DNA from 3 places in the Streptomyces sp. NBC_01334 genome. Region 2 is predicted to be linked to each of the others. Evidence: riboswitches for the same ligand, from Rfam matches in the RefSeq annotation. Region 2 holds a riboswitch; each other region holds the start of a gene.
What was found. Region 2 has a riboswitch for cyclic di-AMP ahead of OG736_RS25845 (transglycosylase SLT domain-containing protein). Riboswitches for the same ligand answer to the same signal wherever they lie in the genome.

Region 1: another riboswitch for cyclic di-AMP. It lies ahead of OG736_RS36470 (M23 family metallopeptidase); the one in region 2 lies ahead of OG736_RS25845 (transglycosylase SLT domain-containing protein).
Region 3: another riboswitch for cyclic di-AMP. It lies ahead of OG736_RS32270 (M23 family metallopeptidase); the one in region 2 lies ahead of OG736_RS25845 (transglycosylase SLT domain-containing protein).

Annotation. Positions count from the first base shown of each region.
Region 1 covers NZ_CP130718.1:8,185,582-8,191,894, forward strand. The annotation lists gene OG736_RS36445 (aspartate aminotransferase family protein) at 1-166, shown strand, start outside; gene OG736_RS36450 (helix-turn-helix domain-containing protein) at 274-906, shown strand; gene OG736_RS36455 (DUF6126 family protein) at 903-1,025, shown strand; gene OG736_RS36460 (tyrosine-protein phosphatase) at 1,098-1,895, opposite strand; gene OG736_RS36465 (alpha-galactosidase) at 2,119-4,194, shown strand; cyclic di-AMP (ydaO/yuaA leader) riboswitch at 4,502-4,657, shown strand; gene OG736_RS36470 (M23 family metallopeptidase) at 4,662-5,624, shown strand; gene OG736_RS36475 (rhamnogalacturonan lyase family protein) at 5,860-6,313, shown strand, end outside.
Region 2 covers NZ_CP130718.1:5,749,287-5,755,599, reverse strand. The annotation lists gene OG736_RS25855 (LolA family protein) at 1-978, opposite strand, end outside; gene OG736_RS25850 (polyprenyl synthetase family protein) at 1,206-2,216, opposite strand; cyclic di-AMP (ydaO/yuaA leader) riboswitch at 2,864-3,086, shown strand; gene OG736_RS25845 (transglycosylase SLT domain-containing protein) at 3,090-3,563, shown strand; gene OG736_RS25840 (HAD family hydrolase) at 3,648-4,472, opposite strand; gene OG736_RS25835 (GNAT family N-acetyltransferase) at 4,764-5,828, shown strand; gene OG736_RS25830 (glycosyltransferase family 2 protein) at 5,887-6,313, shown strand, end outside.
Region 3 covers NZ_CP130718.1:7,170,530-7,176,842, forward strand. The annotation lists gene OG736_RS32255 (DNA gyrase/topoisomerase IV subunit A) at 1-1,458, opposite strand, end outside; gene OG736_RS32260 (M16 family metallopeptidase) at 1,729-3,078, shown strand; gene OG736_RS32265 (M16 family metallopeptidase) at 3,075-4,463, shown strand; cyclic di-AMP (ydaO/yuaA leader) riboswitch at 4,666-4,834, shown strand; gene OG736_RS32270 (M23 family metallopeptidase) at 4,849-5,592, shown strand; gene OG736_RS32275 (GntR family transcriptional regulator) at 5,781-6,313, shown strand, end outside.

The DNA.
Region 1 (6,313 bases), 2.4 Mb from region 2:
CCATCTGGAGGTCATCAAGCTGATCCCGCCGTTGATCGTCGGCGAGCGGGAGGTGGACCGGTTCGTCGACGCCTTCACCGCCGTGATGGACGACGCGCACGGCGGCGGCGGGCTGATGTGGGACTTCGGCAGGACACTGGTGAAGCAGGCGGTGGCCAACCGCTGAGCCGCCCGGGAGCGCGGGCGACCGAAAGAACGGTCCGGGCCTGCGCGCGCTTTTGCCTCTGAGGCAACAAATTTGCCGCAGAGGCAATTCAGGCGTGCAATGGAGCCATGAGCTCGCCCGAGTCCGAGGACCCGGCGGAACCAGCCGGGGCTCTTCCCGCCGTCGCCCCCCAGCTGCGCGCCCTGCGCCGCCGGGCCGCCCTCACCCTGGAGGCCGCGGCCCGCGCCGCCGGGCTGTCGCCCGCCCATCTCTCCCGCCTGGAGACCGGGCAGCGCCAGCCCTCGCTGCCGATGCTGCTCGCGCTCGCCCGTATCTACGGTACGACGGTCTCGGAACTGCTCGGCGAGACGTCCGCCGACCGGGACGCCGTCGTCCGCGCCGCCGCCATGGAGCCGACCCGCGCGGGCGGCTGGACCTACTGGCAGGCGGGCGCCTCCGGGCGCGGGATGCAGGCCCTGCGTGTCCACGTGCCGTACGGCTCCCAGGGAGACGTCGTCCGCGTGCACCCCGGGGAGGAGTGGCTGCACGTCCTGCGCGGGCGGCTGCGGCTGCGTCTCGGGGACACCACCGAACTGCTCGGGCCCGGTGACAGCGCGCACTTCGACTCGCTGACCCCGCACCGCATCGCGGCCCAGGACGCCGACGGGGTCGAACTGCTCTTCGTCCACACCCTGTTGCAGAGCCCCACGGCCACGCTGTGCCTGGGCCCGACCCCTTCGGACATCGGAGAGACGCCATGAAGGACATCGAGGAGAAGTTCCCCCGCACCCTCTGGATCCGGCTGATCATCTACATCGCGGTGGGGCACGTCTTCGCGGCGTTCCTCTGGCTGCTGTTCGAGGTGGGGGCCAACCAGTAGGGCCCCGGACGCCGCTGCGGCCTCCGGGGCAGGGAGCCGGACGCGACATCGGACGCGATGCCGGACGAGGTGTCAGTCGAGCAGGCGGTTCCGCAGCCGCTCACGGGTCTCGGGGGAGAGCCCGAGGCCTTCCTCCAGATAGGCGTCGACGCCGCCCCAGGTCTCCTCGATGGTCTCCAGGGCCGCCGCGAGGTACTCCGCGCGCGCGTCGAAGAGCGGGCTGAGCAGCTCCATGACCTCGGGGGAGTAGGCCGCGGCGGAGGTGGCGCTGCGGCGCACCCGGTAGCGGCGGTGCTTGGCGTTGGACTCCAGGTAGTCGGCGAGGATCGCCTCGCGCTCCACGCCCAGGGCGAGCAGCGTCACCGCGATGGACAGGCCCGCGCGGTCCTTGCCCGCCGCGCAGTGCATCAGGGCCGGGACGCTGTCCTCGGCGAGCGAGTGCAGCACCCGCGCGTGCTCGGCCGTCCGCTCCTTGATGATCGAGCGGTAGGAGGCGATCATCCGGCCGGCGGCCTTGCCGTCGCCGAGGATCCCGCGCAGCTGGTCGATCTCGCCGTCGCGGACCATCTTCCAGAACTCGGAGCCGTCCGCCGGGTCCGACAGGGGCAGGTTCACATTGCGCACGCCCGGGAGCTCGACGTCCGGGCCCTCCAGCTTCTGGTCCGCGGCGTTGCGGAAGTCGAAGATCGTGTGCAGGCCCAGGCCGGAGAGGAACGCGGCGTCCTCGTCGGTCGCGTGCGCGAGATGGCCGCTGCGGAACAGCACGCCGTGCCGCACCCGCCGGCCGTCGACGGTCGGCAGACCGCCCACATCCCGGAAGTTGCGCACACCGGCCAGCTCGGGCTCGGTCGACGGGATCTGCTGCGTCACGGGGGCTTCCTCCCTGTCGGTCTCCGTCGGCGCGGCTCGTGGTGGCCGACGGGACGCTTCCCCGACGATACGACATGGGTTCCCCGGGCAACGGGTTGTCCACAGGGCGGTACTCCGGACGTCTGACCAGGTGAAGAGTTGTCCACGGAAAGTTGCCCGGCAGGCCGACCGCATTCGATGATGTTGGTGCTTGATCGCACCTGTTCGAATTAGTGGGGGTTTGATGCCCGAGATCGCCGACAACGGCCGTACCTGGCTCCTTTCGGGGCCGACGAGCAGCTACGCCCTCCACCTCACCGAGGCCGACGAGCTGGTCCACCTGCACTGGGGCCCGGGCATCGCGCTCGCGGACGCCGAGGCGCTCGCCGCCCTCCCGGCGTCGGAGCGGGGGGCGTCCTTCGAGTCCCCGCTCGACGGCCGGGAGGAGTACCCGGTCGAGGGCGGCCCCCGCTTCGTCCGGCCCGCCCTGTCCGTGCGCACCGACGAGCGGCGCGGCACCGAATGGTCCTACGAGGACTTCGAGGCCGACGACGACGGGCTGCGGCTGCGGTTCCGGGACGCCGGACTGGCCCTCACCCTGCACTACCGGATGCGCGGCGATGTCGTCGAGCGCTGGACGACCCTGCGCAACGACGGTGAGCGGCCGCTGGAGCTGCTGCGCGCCGACTCCGCCACCTGGACCCTGCCCGAGCGCGACGACTGGCGGCTGTCGCAGCTGCACGGCCGCTGGGCCGCCGAGTCCCGGCTCACCCGGTCTCCGCTCACCTACGGCGAGCAGGTCATCGGCAGCCGCCGCGGCCACACCGGGCACCAGCACCTGCCCTGGATCGCCCTGGACACCGACGCGACCGAGGAGCGCGGCGAGGTCTACGGCTGCGCCCTCGGCTGGTCGGGCACCTGGCGGATCGCCGTCGCTCAACTCCCGGACGCGCGCGTGCAGATCACCGGGGGCGTCGGGTACGACGACTCGGGGCTGCTGCGGCTGGCCGCGGGGGAGTCCTTCACCACGCCCGTCTTCGCCGGCCTGTGGAGCGACGCCGGCTTCGGCGGGGCGAGCCGCACCTGGCACGCCTACCAGCGCGCGTACGTCGTCCCGGACGCCGAACAGGACCGGCCGGTGCTGTTCAACTCCTGGGAGGCCACCTACTTCGACATCTCCGAGGAGCAGCAGGCCACGCTCGCCCGGCGGGCCGCCGCGATCGGCGTGGAGCTCTTCGTCGTCGACGACGGCTGGTTCGGGGCGCGCACCGGCGACCACGCCGGACTCGGCGACTGGCGGCCCAACCCCGACCGCTTCCCGAACGGGCTGAAGCCCCTCGCCGACCAGGTGCACGACCTCGGCATGCAGTTCGGCGTCTGGGTCGAGCCCGAGATGGTCAACCCGGACAGCGAGCTGTATCGGGCGCACCCCGACTGGGTGCAGTTCCAATCCGGACGAAAGCGGACGGAGTTCCGCAATCAGCTCGTGCTGAACCTCGCCCGCGAGGACGTTCAGGAGTACCTCTGGGAGCAGCTCCACGGGCTTCTCTCCAGCGCGCCCGTCGACTATGTGAAGTGGGACTTCAACCGCTGCTTCACCGACGCCGGCTGGCCGGACGACCCCTACCCGCAGCGCCTCTGGGTCGACCACGTACGGGCTCTGTACGCGCTCCTGGACCGGCTTCGGGAGGCCCACCCCGGGGTCGCCTTCGAGTCCTGCTCCGGCGGCGGCGGACGCATCGACCTCGGGATCATGAGCCGCACCGACCAGGTGTGGACCTCCGACAACACCGATCCGCTCGACCGGCTCGACATCCAGCACGGCTTCAGCCAGATCCACCCCGCCCGGGTCATGGCGGCCTGGGTCACCGACAGTCCCAACGCCCAGCTCAACGGCCGGGTCAGCTCGCTGCGCTTCCGGTTCGTCAGCGCCATGGCCGGCGTGCTCGGCGTCGGCGGGGACCTCTCCGAGTGGAGCGAGGAGGAGCTCGCCGAGGCGCGCCGGTGGGTGGACCTCTACAAGGAGATCCGGCCGCTCGTGCAGCAGGGCGACCTCTACCGGCTGCGGCCCCCGGCGGGCGGCCTGAGCGCCGTCCAGTACGTGCGCGGTGACGAGAGTGTCGTCCTCGCCTGGCTCCAGGCGCAGCGGTTCGGTGAGCCCGTCCCGGCGTTGCGGCTGCGCGGACTGGACCCGACGGCGTCGTACGAATGCCGCGAAACGGGCGAAGTCCACCGAGGGGCGGTACTGCTCCATCACGGGCTGCGCACCGGACTGCGGGGTGACCTTGATGCGACGGTTATCCGACTGCGTCGCATCTGAGGTTTCTGTCCGAATTGAATCCTTAATTCCAACTCGCTCTGGAATAAAGGAACCTGGAGAGCCGTCACGTGAGCAGCGTCATATCCGTGACCGTATGTCGCCCGTCATGTTCACGTAATTCGCATGCTTTTCCAGGGTGCTTGGCGGTGAACGGGTCCCTTGTCTCACGGAGTGTGACCGGGGATTCTCACAGGGGATCAAGAGAAAGGCGTCAGCGGCACAACCTCTGCTTGTCCCTGTGCGTTCCGGTCGCTTACGTTCCACACCAATCCGGACGGACGCCGAATCCTGCCACCGCCCGGAGCCCGCACACTCACCCGTATCTGGCAGGAGCGGGGGACCCACAGGCACAACCGCCTGTTCCGGTCTCCGGAACAGGCTTGGGGTAAAGCCGCGCCTCGGCGCGGCCGGGCATCTCCAGTCCGCACCCGACAGCTCACCTCGCAGGCGCCGGAGAGGAATTCGCCATGCCCGCGAAGGGTAAGCACCGCCGTCCGAAGGCCCAGCGCTTCACTCGTTCCATAGCCGTCGCCGGAACGGGTGGCGCCGCGCTCGCCCTTCCGCTCATGGGTGCCGCCGGCGCTCACGCGGCCCCCGCGCAGTCCGTCGCACAGTCGGCTTCCCAGGCCGTTCCGGAAAAGGCCGTGCAGTCCGTGCCGGTGGCGCAGAAGACGGCCACCGCCACGACGGCCAAGTCCTACACCGTGCGGTCCGGCGACTATCTGTCGAAGATCGCCGACGAGCAGAACGTCAGTGGCGGCTGGCAGAAGCTGTACCAGGACAACCGTCAGGCCGTCGGCGGCGACCCGTCGCTGATCCACCCCGGGCTGAAGCTCTCGATCGGCAAGAAGGCCGCGAGCACCGGTTCGTCGTCCGGCTCGTCGTCCGGTTCCTCCTCGTCCTCCCCGTCGAAGTCGAAGGCGTCCGGAACCAAGTCGTCGTCCTCTTCGTCCTCGTCGTCCGGTTCGTCCTCCTCGAAGGCGGTCACCCAGGCCGCCGAGAGCGGCACCGGTACCTCCAGCGGTTACACGCTGCCGGTGGCGGGCGCCACCGTCGGCACCGCCTACCACACGGCCGGCAGCATGTGGTCCAGCGGCTACCACACCGGCACCGACTTCGTCGTCCCGACCGGCACCTCCCTCAAGGCCGTGGGTGCGGGCACCGTCGTCTCCGCGGGCTGGGGCGGCGCGTACGGCAACCAGGTCGTCATCAGGCTCGCCGACGGCTACTACGCCCAGTACGCCCACCTGTCCCAGCTCTCCGTCTCGGCCGGCCAGACCGTGACCGCGGGCCAGCAGCTCGGCCTCTCCGGTGCCACCGGCAACGTGACCGGCCCGCACCTGCACTTCGAGATCCGCACCACGCCGGACTACGGCTCCGACGTGGACCCGATCGCCTACCTCCGCTCGCACGGCGTCTCCGTCGGCTGACCCCCTCCGACTGCGACGACCTCCCGCCTGACACGCGGCCGAAGGCCGGACCCCGATCCCCGGGTCCGGCCTTCGGTATGTCCGGGGGATGGCCGGCGTTGGAGTTTGCGCGTTCATGATCGTTCTGTTGCGTTCTTGTGGCAGCCCCTGGTGCCCCATCGACAGGCGGGACAGGGTGGGGACACAGTGATCTCCGTCAGTGAGCAAGCGCTTTCTATCGCTCTTCGGAGGTTCTGTGTCCCGCGTCGACCGACGCATCGTCATCAAGGGCGCCGCGGCCGCGGCCGCCGTCACCGCCGTCACCCTGCTGGCCGGACTCGTCGCCGCGCCCACCGGGCACGCCGCCGAGGTCCCGCGCCGGATCGTCGAGAACCTCGACCGCGGCCTGGTCGCCACCCCGTCCGGCGAAGGAACCTTCCTCAGCTGGCGGCTGCTCGGCACCGAATACGCGCGGCACGGAAACGCCGTCGCCTTCAACGTGTACAAGAACGGACGCCGGCTCAACCGGGAGCCGGTGCGGAAATCGACGACCTACCGGGACGACACCCGGGGCGCGGGGACCTATACCGTCCGCGCCGTCGTCAACGGGCATGAGCAGAAGCCGAGTCCGGCGGCCCTGCGCTTCACCGACGGCTACGCCGAGATCCCGCTGGCCGGCGCCGACGGCTACACCGTGCAGCACGCCTGGC
Region 2 (6,313 bases):
GCCTTCGAGGTCCTTCGCGAGGTCGTCGGACTTGCCCGAGTGCCCGGGGGCGCTCTCCCCGACCTCGTCGCCCTCGGTGACCTTCGCGCCCTTGGGAGCGGTGAAGTCGAAGGTGGACGCGGCGGGCTTGGCGAAGCTGACCTGGGTGAAGCCCGCGTCCACAACAGCGGCGCCACCGCTCGCCGGGGTCAGCGTGAACTTCAGCGGCAGGCCCGTCTTCGCGTCCACGGCCACACTGATCGCGCCCACCGTGGAACCGGACTGCTTCGGCTTGACCAGCAGCTTGTAGGCGTCACGGCCGGCGACCTGGACGGTGCCGTCGACGGTCACGGAGGTCGTGTCGTCGACCGCCTTCAGGGCGTCCTCGGTGAGTTCCTTGGGCGTGGTGGGGACCGGGTTCTCCGCCTTGCCGGAGCCCTTGCCCGCGCCCTCGCCTGAGCTCTCGTCCGCGGTCGAGTGGTAGACCTCGTTGGAGGCGCTGTCGTACCCCCACACGTCCTTGCCGTTGTGGATGACGCTGTACTCGGCGGCGTTCTCCAGCAGCGAGAGCTTCTGCCGGTCCGGGCCGTCGGCGGCGACGCGCAGGGTGTGCGTGCCGGCGGCGAGCTCGGTGAGCTTGGTGGACGGGTCGGCGGACGAGCCGTCGCCGCCCTGGGTGGCCCCCGAGAGGAGCCCGCTCTCCAGTCCGCCGAGGTCGGGCAGCCCGAGATCGGTGCTGATCTTCACCGTCCCGGACAGCTGCTGCACGTCCGAAGCGGCGATCTTGTCGAGGAGCTGCTGTGCGGTGATCTTCGGCAGGTCGGGGTCGCCGGAGTCGGCGAGCGCCGGGACCAGCCCGATCGTCGCCGCCGCCACACCGATCACGGTGACCGGGACGATGTACCGTGCGGCCTTGCGCCGTCCGAGGCGCAGGTCGTCGGCTTCCGCGCCGGTCGACTCCCCGCCGGTCGTGGTGTCGTCGGATGCCTTCGGTGCCATGTGTGCCTTACCTCCGTCGTCGGCGGCGGCTGGTCATCTCGCGCCTGAACGTCCCCACCCCAAGCCGCCATTCTCACCCGAATCGGTGAGGAGTGGTGTTTTCCGTGGTTCCCATCTGACCAAATCGGCCATGAGGAAGCGTCAACCCGAGGGCTCAACTCCACATACGCCTGCGGTATGACACGAAGGTGACGAGGCGGCATCCGACCCGTAGGGGTCCCCCGGGGTCAGCCCGCCCGGTGGACCACTGCGTCGCAGAGTTCCATCAGCGCCGCCTTCGCGTCGCACTCCCGCAACGGCGCCAGCGCGGACCGCGCTTCCTTCGCGTACCGCACGGTGTCCCGGCGGGCCTGCTCCAGCGCCGGGTGGGCGCGGAGCGCCTGAAGCGCCTCGGTGTGCCGGGCGTCGTCGGTCAGGTCGGAGTCCAACAGCTCGCACAGGGCGATGTCCTCGGGCAGCGACAGCCGCGCCGCCCGCTCCCGCAGCCGCAGCACGGGCAGTGTGGGAACGCCCTCGCGCAGGTCCGTCCCCGGCGTCTTGCCCGACTCGTGCGAGTCGGAGGCGATGTCCAGGACGTCGTCCGCCAGCTGGAAGGCGACGCCGAGCCGCTCGCCGTACTGCGTGAGCACGTCGACGACCGTCTCGTCGGCGCCGGACATCATCGCCCCGAAGCGGCAGGCCACGGCCACCAGCGAGCCGGTCTTGCCACCGAGCACGTCGAGGTAGTGGTCGACCGGGTCCCGCCCGTCCGTCGGCCCCGCGGTCTCCAGGATCTGCCCGGTGACCAGCCGCTCGAACGCCTCCGCCTGCACCCGCACCGCCTCGGGCCCGAGGTCGGCCAGGATGTGGGAGGCACGCGCGAAGAGGAAGTCACCCGTGAGGACGGCGACGGAGTTCCCCCAGCGGGTGTTCGCGCTGGACACCCCGCGCCGCACGGCCGCCTCGTCCATCACGTCGTCGTGGTACAGCGTGGCCAGGTGGGTCAGCTCCACCACGACGGCCGAGGGCACCACGCCCGGCGCGTACGGGTCACCGAACTGCGACGCGAGCACCACGAGCAGCGGCCGGAACCGCTTCCCTCCCGCGCGCACGAGATGCTGGGCGGCCTCCGTGATGAACGGGACCGCACTCTTGGTGGCCTCGAGCAAGCCTTCCTCGACAGCCGCCAATCCGGCCTGGACATCGGCTTCCAGAGCCTGGTCCCGCACGCTCAGCCCGAACGGCCCGACGACGGTCACGAGGGGTCTCCTGTCTGCTGGTGTCTACTGGCGATTACGCGGTTTGTCGATAGGTCTCTGCCATCACTCAAGTCAGCGTATCCGGTCACGTTTCGATCACCGATAGCCCCCACGTCCCGCGGGCTCGAATGGACTCGCCCGGGAGGCCCCCGCAGGCCAGGCGGCATCGGATCACGCCCGATATGGTTTCGATCAGCTCATATGAGCGGACATGAAGAGAGTTTCCGGGAACCGGAGATTCATGTCCCGGACCGGGACTCCCGTCGGCCCGGCGGGCCCGCCGGACCCCTCTTCACGTGACGACGATCACGCATTCTCTTCCCTCTCCCCCCGCGACGCGTCGGGCGCGAAGGAAGGCAATTCCCCTCCGCTCCCCTACGCCACCCATTGCCGATGCTTTAACAATGAGTTGGGCCTAATGCCCGATTCGCCACTCTTGTGAACGCTGGTGAGTTGGCTCACTCCCCACGGAGATCCGGTCCGGGTTCACCGTTCACCGATTCCCCGCACCCCTCAAGCAAGTTGAAGGTTTGCACCCACAAAGGATCAAGCACCCCATAGGTCACAGACCAAGGTCAATAGGGGTGATCTGTGAATCCGGTACTTGTTTCGGACATGTGCTCTCGCATACGTTCCCGGCCTGTCGGGCGGAACGCCGAATCCTGCCGCCGCCCGAACACCCATCGATAACGCTCGGCAGGAGCGGGGGAACCAGGTAAGTCGCCGGAACGGCATTAAGGACGTCTTGGATATGCAAGACGTTTCGGACATGTCGTACGGCTTGGGGTAAAGCCGCGACCGTCAGGGCGCGACCGGGCAGCTCCCGCCCGAACCCGACAGCTCACCTCGCAGGCGCCGGAGAGGAAATTCGACATGCCCGCTGCCGCTCAGCCGCGCCGCAACCGTTTCATCCGCACGCTCGCCGTCGCCGCCACCGGCGCGGCCGTGCTCGCTCTCCCCGTCCTCGGGGCGACCACCGCCTCCGCGGCGACCCCGGCCGTCTCCACGGCCACCAGCCTCGGCTACGCCAACAACCTCGACGGCTGGATCCGCGCCTCCCTCCAGGTCATGGGGCAGCACGGCATCCCGGGGACGTACAACGGCATCTACCGCAACGTCATCCGCGAGTCCTCCGGCAACCCCAACGCCATCAACCTCTGGGACTCCAACGCGGCCGCGGGCATCCCGTCCAAGGGACTGCTCCAGGTCATCGACCCGACGTTCCGCGCCTACCACGTGAACGGCACGTCGTGGGACTCGTACGACCCGGTCGCGAACATCACCGCCGCCTGCAACTACGCGGCCGCGCGCTACGGCTCGATCGACAACGTGTTCGGCGCGTACTGACCGTCCCGCCGGCCGGTCACCGGTGTCGGCCGCCGATGTCGGCCACCGGTGGCCGGTAGCCGGTAGCCGGTAGCCGGTAGCCGGTTACGGAAACAGACGTTCGAGGACGACGGCCACGCCGTCGTCCTCGTTCGACGTCGTCACCTCGTCGGCGACCGCCTTGAGCTCCGGATGCGCGTTGGCCATGGCGACGCCCCGGGCCGCCCAGTCGAACATCGGGATGTCGTTGGGCATGTCCCCGAAGGCGACGGTGTCCTCGGGCCGCAGCCCCAGGTGTTCGGCGGCCAGGGCCAGGCCCGTCGCCTTGGTGACCCCGCAGGGCTGGAGTTCGACGGTGCCCGGCCCCGACATGGTGACCGTGGCCAGCGAGCCGACCACCGAGCGGGCCGTCGACGCCAACTCGTCGTCGGACAGCGTGGGATGGCGCAGCAGTACCTTGCTGATCGGCTCGCACCACAGGTCGTCGCGCCGACCGACGCGCAGGGCGGGCAGCGTCGGGTGCGGCATCCGGTAGCCCGGCTCGATGAGCGTCAGCCCGTCGACACCGTCCTGGTCGACGGCCGCGTACAGCTGCCCGACCTCCGCCTCGATCTTGCCGAGCGCGGTCTCGGCCAGCTCCCGGTCCAGGGTGACCGACCACAGCAGACGGTCCGCGCCGGCGTCGTACAACTGCGCGCCCTGCCCGCACACCGCGAGCCCCCTGCTGTGCAGCCGGTCGAGCAGCGGGCGCACCCGGGGCGCGGGCCGTCCCGTCACCACCAGGTGGCGTGCGCCGGCGGCCGCCACCCGCGCGAGCGCGTCGAGCGACCGGTCGGAGAAGGTGTCGTCGCCGCGGAGCAGCGTCCCGTCCAGGTCGGTGGCGATGAGGGAGTACGCGGTGCGCGCGGCATATGCGGTGGGTGCGGCCATGATCAGAGAATACGGATCCCAGGCCCCACGGGTTCGACGCGAACCGGCCGACGTCCAAGTCCTGTCCGGTTCTGCCAACTCCCCTTGTACGCCTGGCTCAAGCCTGGCTGCCGACCGACTCAATGAAACGGCTTTCTGGCACATCGCCGGGTAGCGGACGGTTAAAGGCCTCTGCACCGATTGGCAACAACATAAGACGCTACCTACCGCGATGCCCAGGTGGACCGGTACCGTCCAGGTGTCCAGGGGGGACTTGATCGGGGGGTCAGGTTGAGCAGTGGGCGCATTCGTGTGCTGAGGCCGCAGGACCTCGGCGAGGGGGAGAGGGAGCGGTGGCGCGCGCTGCGTGCCGCGTCGACGCTGCCGCGAAACCCCTTCATGGAACCGGAGTTCACCGACGCCGTGGGCCTGGTACGGCCACGCTCGCGGGTGGCGGTGGTGTATGAGGGGCGTGAGCCGGTCGGCTTCCTGCCCCACGAGCGGGGCCGGCTCGGACAGGGCCAGGCCCTCGCGTACGGCGTCTCGGACGCGCAGGGCGCGGTGCTGGCCCCGGGTCTCGGGCTGAACGCCGACGAACTGATGCGGGCGTGCGGCCTGTCGAGCTTCGGCTTCGACAACCTGGAGGCGGAGCAAGGGCTGTTCGTCCCGCATGCGGCCGAGGAGTACGCCTCCTATGTCATCGACGTCGAAAAGGGTTACGAGACCTATGAGTCCGTGCTGCGCGCCCAGTCGCCGAAGTTCCTGAAGACGACGCTGGCCAAGGAGCGCAGGCTCGGCCGCCAGGTCGGGGAGGTGCGGTTCGTGTTCGACGAGCGCGATCCGGCCGCGTTGCGCACGCTCATGGCGTGGAAGTCCGCGCAGTACCGCAGGACCGGCCGCCGGGACCGGTTCGCACAGCAGTGGATCACCCGGCTCGTGGACGTGCTCTCCGAGACCCGCGCGCCGGAGTGCTCCGGCACGCTCTCCGTCCTCTACGCCGGCGACCAGCCGATCGCCGCGCACTTCGGACTGCGTTCGTCGACCGTCCTGGCCTGTTGGTTCCCCGCGTACGAACCGGAGTTGGCGAAGTTCTCGCCGGGCCTGGTGCTGCATCTGCGGATGGCCGAGTCGGCCGCCGTCGAGGGCATCGGGCTGCTCGACCTGGGGCGGGGCGCGGCCGAGTACAAGGACTCGCTGAAGACCGGGGAGCTTCCCGTGTACGAGGGAGCGTGGTCGCGTCCGGGGGTGGGCGCCGCGCTCTACTGGCTCAGCCGTGAGCCGTCCCGCCGGGCGCATCACTTCGTGCGCGGCCGGCCGAGGCTCGCCGCGGCGGCCGCACGGACATTGAAGGGCGCGGGCCGACTGCGCCGACCGTGACGGGCGGCACCGGCCGACCGGTGTGACGGGTGTGACGGGCGTGAGACAAGGGGGGTTCATGTACCGCGCTGCACGTGCACAGCAGGAGATACAGAGGTTCCTGGACATCGAGCCGGTGCAGGTCGCCGAGCTGGAACTGGACGACGGGGGTGCCCTCAGACCGGGACCGGGAAGTCCGCCCGTCACGCACGGTGAGGTGTTCGTGCTGGTCAGAAGGGGCGGGCGGCCGATCGGAACGCTGCTCGGGTCGGTACCGGAGGGAGCGGACCCGAAGACCGTCCTCATGGACCTGGCCACGCGCGAGCAGGCCCCCGGGCCGCCTTCGGCGGGACCCGCGGAAGGGGCCGCCCCGGTCACCACGGCCCAGGCCGTCGTGGCCCGGTCCGTCATGGCCTCGGCCGAGACCGCTCCGGCCGCCGCCGTCCCGACCGCCATGGCCCCGACCGCCACACCCTCGGCCTCCGCCGTCCCGGCGGTCACGGCCC
Region 3 (6,313 bases), 1.4 Mb from region 2:
CGAGGCCAGTTCGGCCGAGACCAGCTTGCGCAGTTCCGCGTCCGAGTCCAGGATCCGGGTCAGCTCGGCGATCTCCTCGTTGAGCTTCTCCTTCTCCGCCTCCAGCTCGATGCGGTCGTACTTGGTGAGCCGGCGCAGCGGGGTGTCCAGGATGTACTGGGTCTGGATCTCCGACAGCGAGAAGCGCTCCATCAGGCGCAGCTTCGCCTCCGCGCTGTTGTCGCTGGAGCGGATCAGCCGGATGACCTCGTCGATGTCGACGAGCGCTGTCAGCAGGCCCTCCACCAGGTGCAGCCGGTCGCGGCGCTTGCTGCGGCGGAACTCGCTGCGGCGGCGCACCACGGTGAAGCGGTGGTCGAGGTAGACCTCCAGGAGCTCCTTGAGGCCCAGCGTGAGCGGCTGGCCGTCGACCAGCGCCACGTTGTTGATGCCGAAGGACTCCTCCATCGGGGTCAGCTTGTACAGCTGCTCCAGGACGGCCTCCGGCACGAAGCCGTTCTTGATCTCGATGACCAGGCGCAGACCGTGCGCGCGGTCGGTGAGGTCCTTGACGTCGGCGATGCCCTGGATCTTCTTCGAGCCGACCAGGTCCTTGATCTTGGCGATGACCTTCTCGGGCCCGACGGTGAAGGGCAGTTCGGTGATGACCAGGCCCTTGCGGCGGGCCGTGACGGTCTCCACCGACACCGTGGCACGGATCTTGAACGTGCCGCGGCCGTTCTCGTAGGCGTCCCGGATGCCGGAGAGACCGACGATCCGGCCGCCGGTGGGCAGGTCGGGGCCCGGAACGTACTTCATCAGGGCGTCCAGATCCGCGCCGGGATAGCGGATCAGGTGGCGGGCGGCCGCGATGACCTCGCCCAGGTTGTGCGGCGGCATGTTGGTGGCCATGCCGACCGCGATCCCGGACGCGCCGTTGACCAGCAGGTTCGGGAAGGCGGCGGGCAGGGCCACCGGCTCCTGCTCCTGGCCGTCGTAGTTGGGCGAGAAGTCGACCGTGTCCTCGTCGATCGACTCCGTCATCAGGCTCGTCGCCTGGGCCTGTCGGCACTCGGTGTACCGCATGGCGGCCGGCGGGTCGTCGTTGCCCAGCGAGCCGAAGTTGCCGTGGCCGTCGATCAGCGGCACGCGCATGGAGAAGGGCTGCGCCATCCGCACCAGGGCGTCGTAGATCGACGCGTCGCCGTGCGGGTGCAGCTTGCCCATGACCTCGCCGACGACCCGGGCGCACTTCACATAGCCGCGCTCCGGGCGCAGGCCCATCTCGTTCATCTGGTAGACGATGCGGCGGTGCACCGGCTTGAGGCCGTCACGGGCGTCCGGCAGGGCGCGGGAGTAGATGACCGAGTACGCGTACTCGAGGAAGGAGCCCTGCATCTCGTCGACGACGTCGATGTCGAGGATCCGCTCCTCGAACGACTCGTCGGGCGGCGGGGTCTTCGTGCTGCGGCGGGCCATCGCTGCCGGCTCCTTGCTGGGGCGTGATACGGGATCTGACGCGGACCATTGTGGACCGTGGCACTGACAGCGCGGGCGAGGACCCGGCGTCGGCCGTCCGGCCCGAACGCAGAGGCATCTCCTCCACGGCTGCCCGCAGGCTACGCGATCTCGCTCTCGGCGTATGTCGTCCGGGAACTTCGCGGACCGTCCGCACGCTTGCATACAGTGGCAGGACCGGCAGGAAAACCGCGGTTTCGACGACCGCGTCCGCGATCGGAAGGGACGTACATGCCCATGGGTCACACGGCCACAGCCCAGGCAGGCTCCGGGGGCCTGACAGCGACCGAGCACCGTCTGGCCAACGGCCTGCGCGTGGTGCTCTCGGAGGACCACCTGACCCCCGTCGCGGCGGTGTGCCTCTGGTACGACGTCGGTTCACGCCACGAAGTCAAGGGGCGTACGGGTCTTGCTCACCTTTTCGAGCACCTGATGTTCCAAGGTTCCGGCCAGGTCAAGGGCAACGGACACTTCGAGCTGGTCCAGGGGGCCGGCGGCTCGCTCAACGGCACCACCAGTTTCGAGCGCACGAACTACTTCGAGACCATGCCCACCCACCAGCTGGAGCTCGCCCTCTGGCTGGAGGCGGACCGCATGGGCTCGCTGCTCACCGCGCTGGACGACGAGTCGATGGAGAACCAGCGCGACGTCGTCAAGAACGAGCGCCGTCAGCGCTACGACAACGTCCCCTACGGCACGGCCTTCGAGAAGCTGACCGCTCTCGCCTACCCGGACGGCCACCCGTACCACCACACGCCGATCGGCTCGATGGCCGACCTGGACGCGGCGACCCTGGAGGACGCGCGCGCGTTCTTCCGCACGTACTACGCGCCCAACAACGCGGTCCTTTCCGTGGTCGGTGACATCGACCCGGAGCAGACCCTCGCCTGGGTCGAGAAGTACTTCGGCTCCATCCCCGGCCACGACGGCAAGCCCGCGCCCCGTGACGGCGGGCTGCCCGACGTCATCGGCGAGCAGCTGCGCGAGATCGTCGAGGAGGAGGTGCCGGCCCGGGCGCTGATGGCCGCCTACCGGCTGCCCGAGGACGGCACGCGTGCGTGCGACGCCGTCGACCTGGCGCTCACCGTCCTGGGCGGCGGCGAGTCCTCCCGCCTCTACAACCGGCTGGTGCGCCGCGACCGTACGGCCGTCGCGGCCGGTTTCGGCCTGCTGCGGCTCGCCGGAGCGCCCTCCCTGGGCTGGCTGGACGTGAAGACGTCCGGCGACGTCGAGGTGCCCGTCATCGAGGCCGCCATCGACGAGGAGCTCGCCCGGTTCGCCGAGGAGGGCCCCACGGCCGAGGAAATGGAGCGCGCCCAGGCGCAGTTGGAGCGCGAGTGGCTCGACCGGCTCGGCACGGTCGCCGGCCGCGCCGACGAACTGTGCCGGTTCGCCGTCCTGTTCGGCGACCCGCAGCTCGCCCTCAACGCCGTCCAGCGCGTGCTGGAAGTGACGCCCGAGGAGGTGCAGGAGATCGCCAAGGCCCGCCTGCGCCCCGACAACCGCGCGGTGCTCGTCTACGAGCCGACCGCCGCCGAAGCCCCCGCCGACCAGGACGAGAACGAGGAGGCGGCCCGGTGACCGAGCTCGCCACGATGGACTTCCACCCCCAGCCCCGGGCGGGCGAGGCCAAGCCGTGGGCGTTCCCGGCGCCCGAGCGCACCGCGCTGGCCAACGGCCTGACCGTGCTGCACTGCCACCGTCCCGGCCAGCAGGTCGTCGCCGTCGAGATCCTCCTCGACGCGCCCCTGGACGCCGAACCGGCCGGCCTCGACGGCGTCGCCACGATCATGGCGCGGGCCTTCTCCGAGGGCACCGACAAGCACTCCGCCGAGGATTTCGCCGCCGAACTGGAGCGCTGCGGCGCCACCCTGGACGCGCACGCGGATCACCCCGGCGTCCGGCTGAGCCTCGAGGTGCCGGCCTCGCGCCTGTCCAAGGGCCTGGGTCTGCTCGCCGACGCCCTCAGGGCCCCCGCGTTCGCCGACAGCGAGGTCGAGCGCCTCGTCCGCAACCGCCTGGACGAGATCCCGCACGAGCTGGCCAACCCCTCCCGGCGCGCCGCCAAGGAGCTCTCCAAGGAGCTGTTCCCGGCCACCGCGCGGATGTCGCGGCCGCGCCAGGGCACCGCGGAGACGGTCGAGAAGATCGATTCCGCCGCCGTACGCGCCTTCTACGAGAGGCACGTCCGTCCCGCCACGGCCACCGCCGTGGTCGTCGGCGACCTGACCGGTGTCGACCTGGCGGCGCTCCTCGGCGACACCCTGGGCGCCTGGACGGGCTCCTCGGCCCAGCCGCGGCCCGTGCCGCCGGTGACCGCCGACGACGCCGGCCGGGTCGTCATCGTGGACCGTCCGGGCGCCGTCCAGACGCAGTTGCTGATCGGCCGGATCGGCGCCGACCGGCACGACCGCGTGTGGCCCGCGCAGGTGCTCGGCACCTACTGCCTCGGTGGCACCCTCACCTCCCGGCTGGACCGTGTCCTGCGCGAGGAGAAGGGCTACACCTACGGTGTCCGCGCGTTCGGGCAGGTCCTGCGGTCCGCCCCGGACGGCTCGGGCGCCGCGATGCTCGCCATCAGCGGCTCCGTCGACACCCCGAACACCGGCCCCGCTCTGGACGACCTGTGGAAGGTGCTGCGCACCCTCGCCGCCGAGGGGCTGACCGACGCCGAGCGTGACGTCGCCGTGCAGAACCTGGTCGGTGTGGCGCCGCTGAAGTTCGAGACCGCCGCGGCCGTCGCCGGCACGCTGGCGGACCAGGTCGAGCAGCACCTGCCCGACGACTTCCAGGCCACGCTGTACCAGCAGCTCGCCGCGACCGGCACGGTGGAGGCCACCGCGGCGGCCGTGAACGCCTTCCCGGTGGACCGTCTGGTGACCGTCCTCGTCGGTGACGCGGCCCAGATCAAGGAGCCGGTCGAGGCCCTCGGCATCGGCGAGGTGAAGGTCGTGTCCGCGGAGTAGATCCCGGCAACGGCACGCGCGTGTGGGGGCCCTGGTCGACGAAAGCGTCACCAGGGCCTCCGTATGTCCGAATTGATGCGGAGGTTGCCTGTCTGCCCTGTGGGATGCGCTACAAAAACCGGGATCCGTTTGAGGATTGAAACCCGCGCCGCTTAGCGTCATGCGGGCTGTTCGTCAGGCAGTGCGCCGCAGCCGCGGCACCGGACAGTCATCGCCGAGTCCCCGTACGGCGCGAGCCAGGGGAGCCGGGGACCCACCTGTGAAGTCCCTGGGGTGAATCGGACGCCCGCGCGTGAACGCGAGGGGGTCCGTAGGAGACCTTCCTGCTCCGAACCCGTCAGCTAACCCGGTAGGCGAGAGGGAAGGAAAGGACACCCCCAACTTCATGGCGTTCACCTGCGCCACCGGGAAGCACCGTCGGCCCAGCCGGATGCAGCGCAGCAGCGTCCGCGCGGCGGGCATCGCGGCGCTCACCACCACCGGTGTCATGGCCACCGTCGCCTCCACCCCGGCCTTCGCCGCCGAGCCCACCCCCGAGCAGACCGGGCTGATCCCCGTGGTCACCGCCGGCGAGTCCGTCGTCGAGCAGATCGACGACCAGGTCGCCGTGCAGAAGCACGCGGCCTTCGAGGAGGCCGCCCGGCAGGCCGCCGCCAAGAAGGCCGTGGAGGAGCGCGAGGCACGCGTGCGTGCCGCCCGCGAGGCCGAGCGCAAGCGCCTCAACACCTTCGTCTCGCCGATCACCGGCTCCTACGTGTCGACCAGCTACCAGGCCAGCAGCTCCCTGTGGTCCTCCGGCAGCCACACCGGCATCGACTTCCACGCGGCCAGCGGCACCACCGTGCACGCGGTCGGCCTGGGCACCGTCGTCGAGGCCGGCTGGGGCGGGTCGTACGGCAACCAGATCGTCATCAAGATGAACGACGGGACGTACACCCAGTACGGTCACCTGTCCTCCATCGAGGTGTCGGTGGGCCAGCAGGTCACCCCGGGCCAGCGGATCGCCCTGTCCGGTGCCACCGGCAACGTCACCGGTGCGCATCTGCACTTCGAGGCCCGCACCACCGCGGAGTACGGCTCGGACATCGACCCGGTCGCCTACCTCCGCACGCACGGCGTGAACGTCTGACGACCCACGGCGACAGATCGTCTTGCCCCGGCCCTCCCGGCCGGGGCTTTCGCCGTTTTCGAGGCCCTGCTGTCCAAAAAATATCCCTGGATTCCGGCCCGCCATCGGAAATCCCCGCCCATTGCAATAGAGTCACGGAACACACGTCAATCGTCGACGTTTCACGGGGATTAAGGCGGAGGTCCGTCATGCGTATTCCGGCGCACTCGGTGTGCACGGCCATTCGGGACGACATCGTCGCGGGTGTCTACGAGCGCGGCAGCCGCCTCACCGAGGAACTCCTCGCCCGCCGCTACGGCGTTTCCCGCGTTCCCGTCCGAGAGGCGCTGCGCACGCTGGAGGCCGAGGGCTTCGTCGTCACACGGCGGCACGCGGGCGCGTGCGTCGCGGAGCCGACCGAGCAGGAGGCCGCCGACCTGCTGGAGATGCGCATGCTCCTGGAGCCGCTCGGCGCCTCCCGGGCCGCCCAGCGGCGCACCGAGGCCCATCTGAAGGTGCTGCGCGGCCTCGTCCGGCTGGGCCAGGAGCGGGCCAGGCGGGGCAACAGCGAGGATCTGCGCTCGCTGGGGGGCTGGTTCCACGAGACGCTCGCCCAGTCCTCCGGAAGCCACGCCCTGACGTCGATGCTCACCCAGCTGCGCCACAAGATCGCCTGGATGTACGCGGTGGAGGCCCCGGCCAACCCCGTGGAGTCCTGGGCGGAGCACGGCGCGATCGTGGA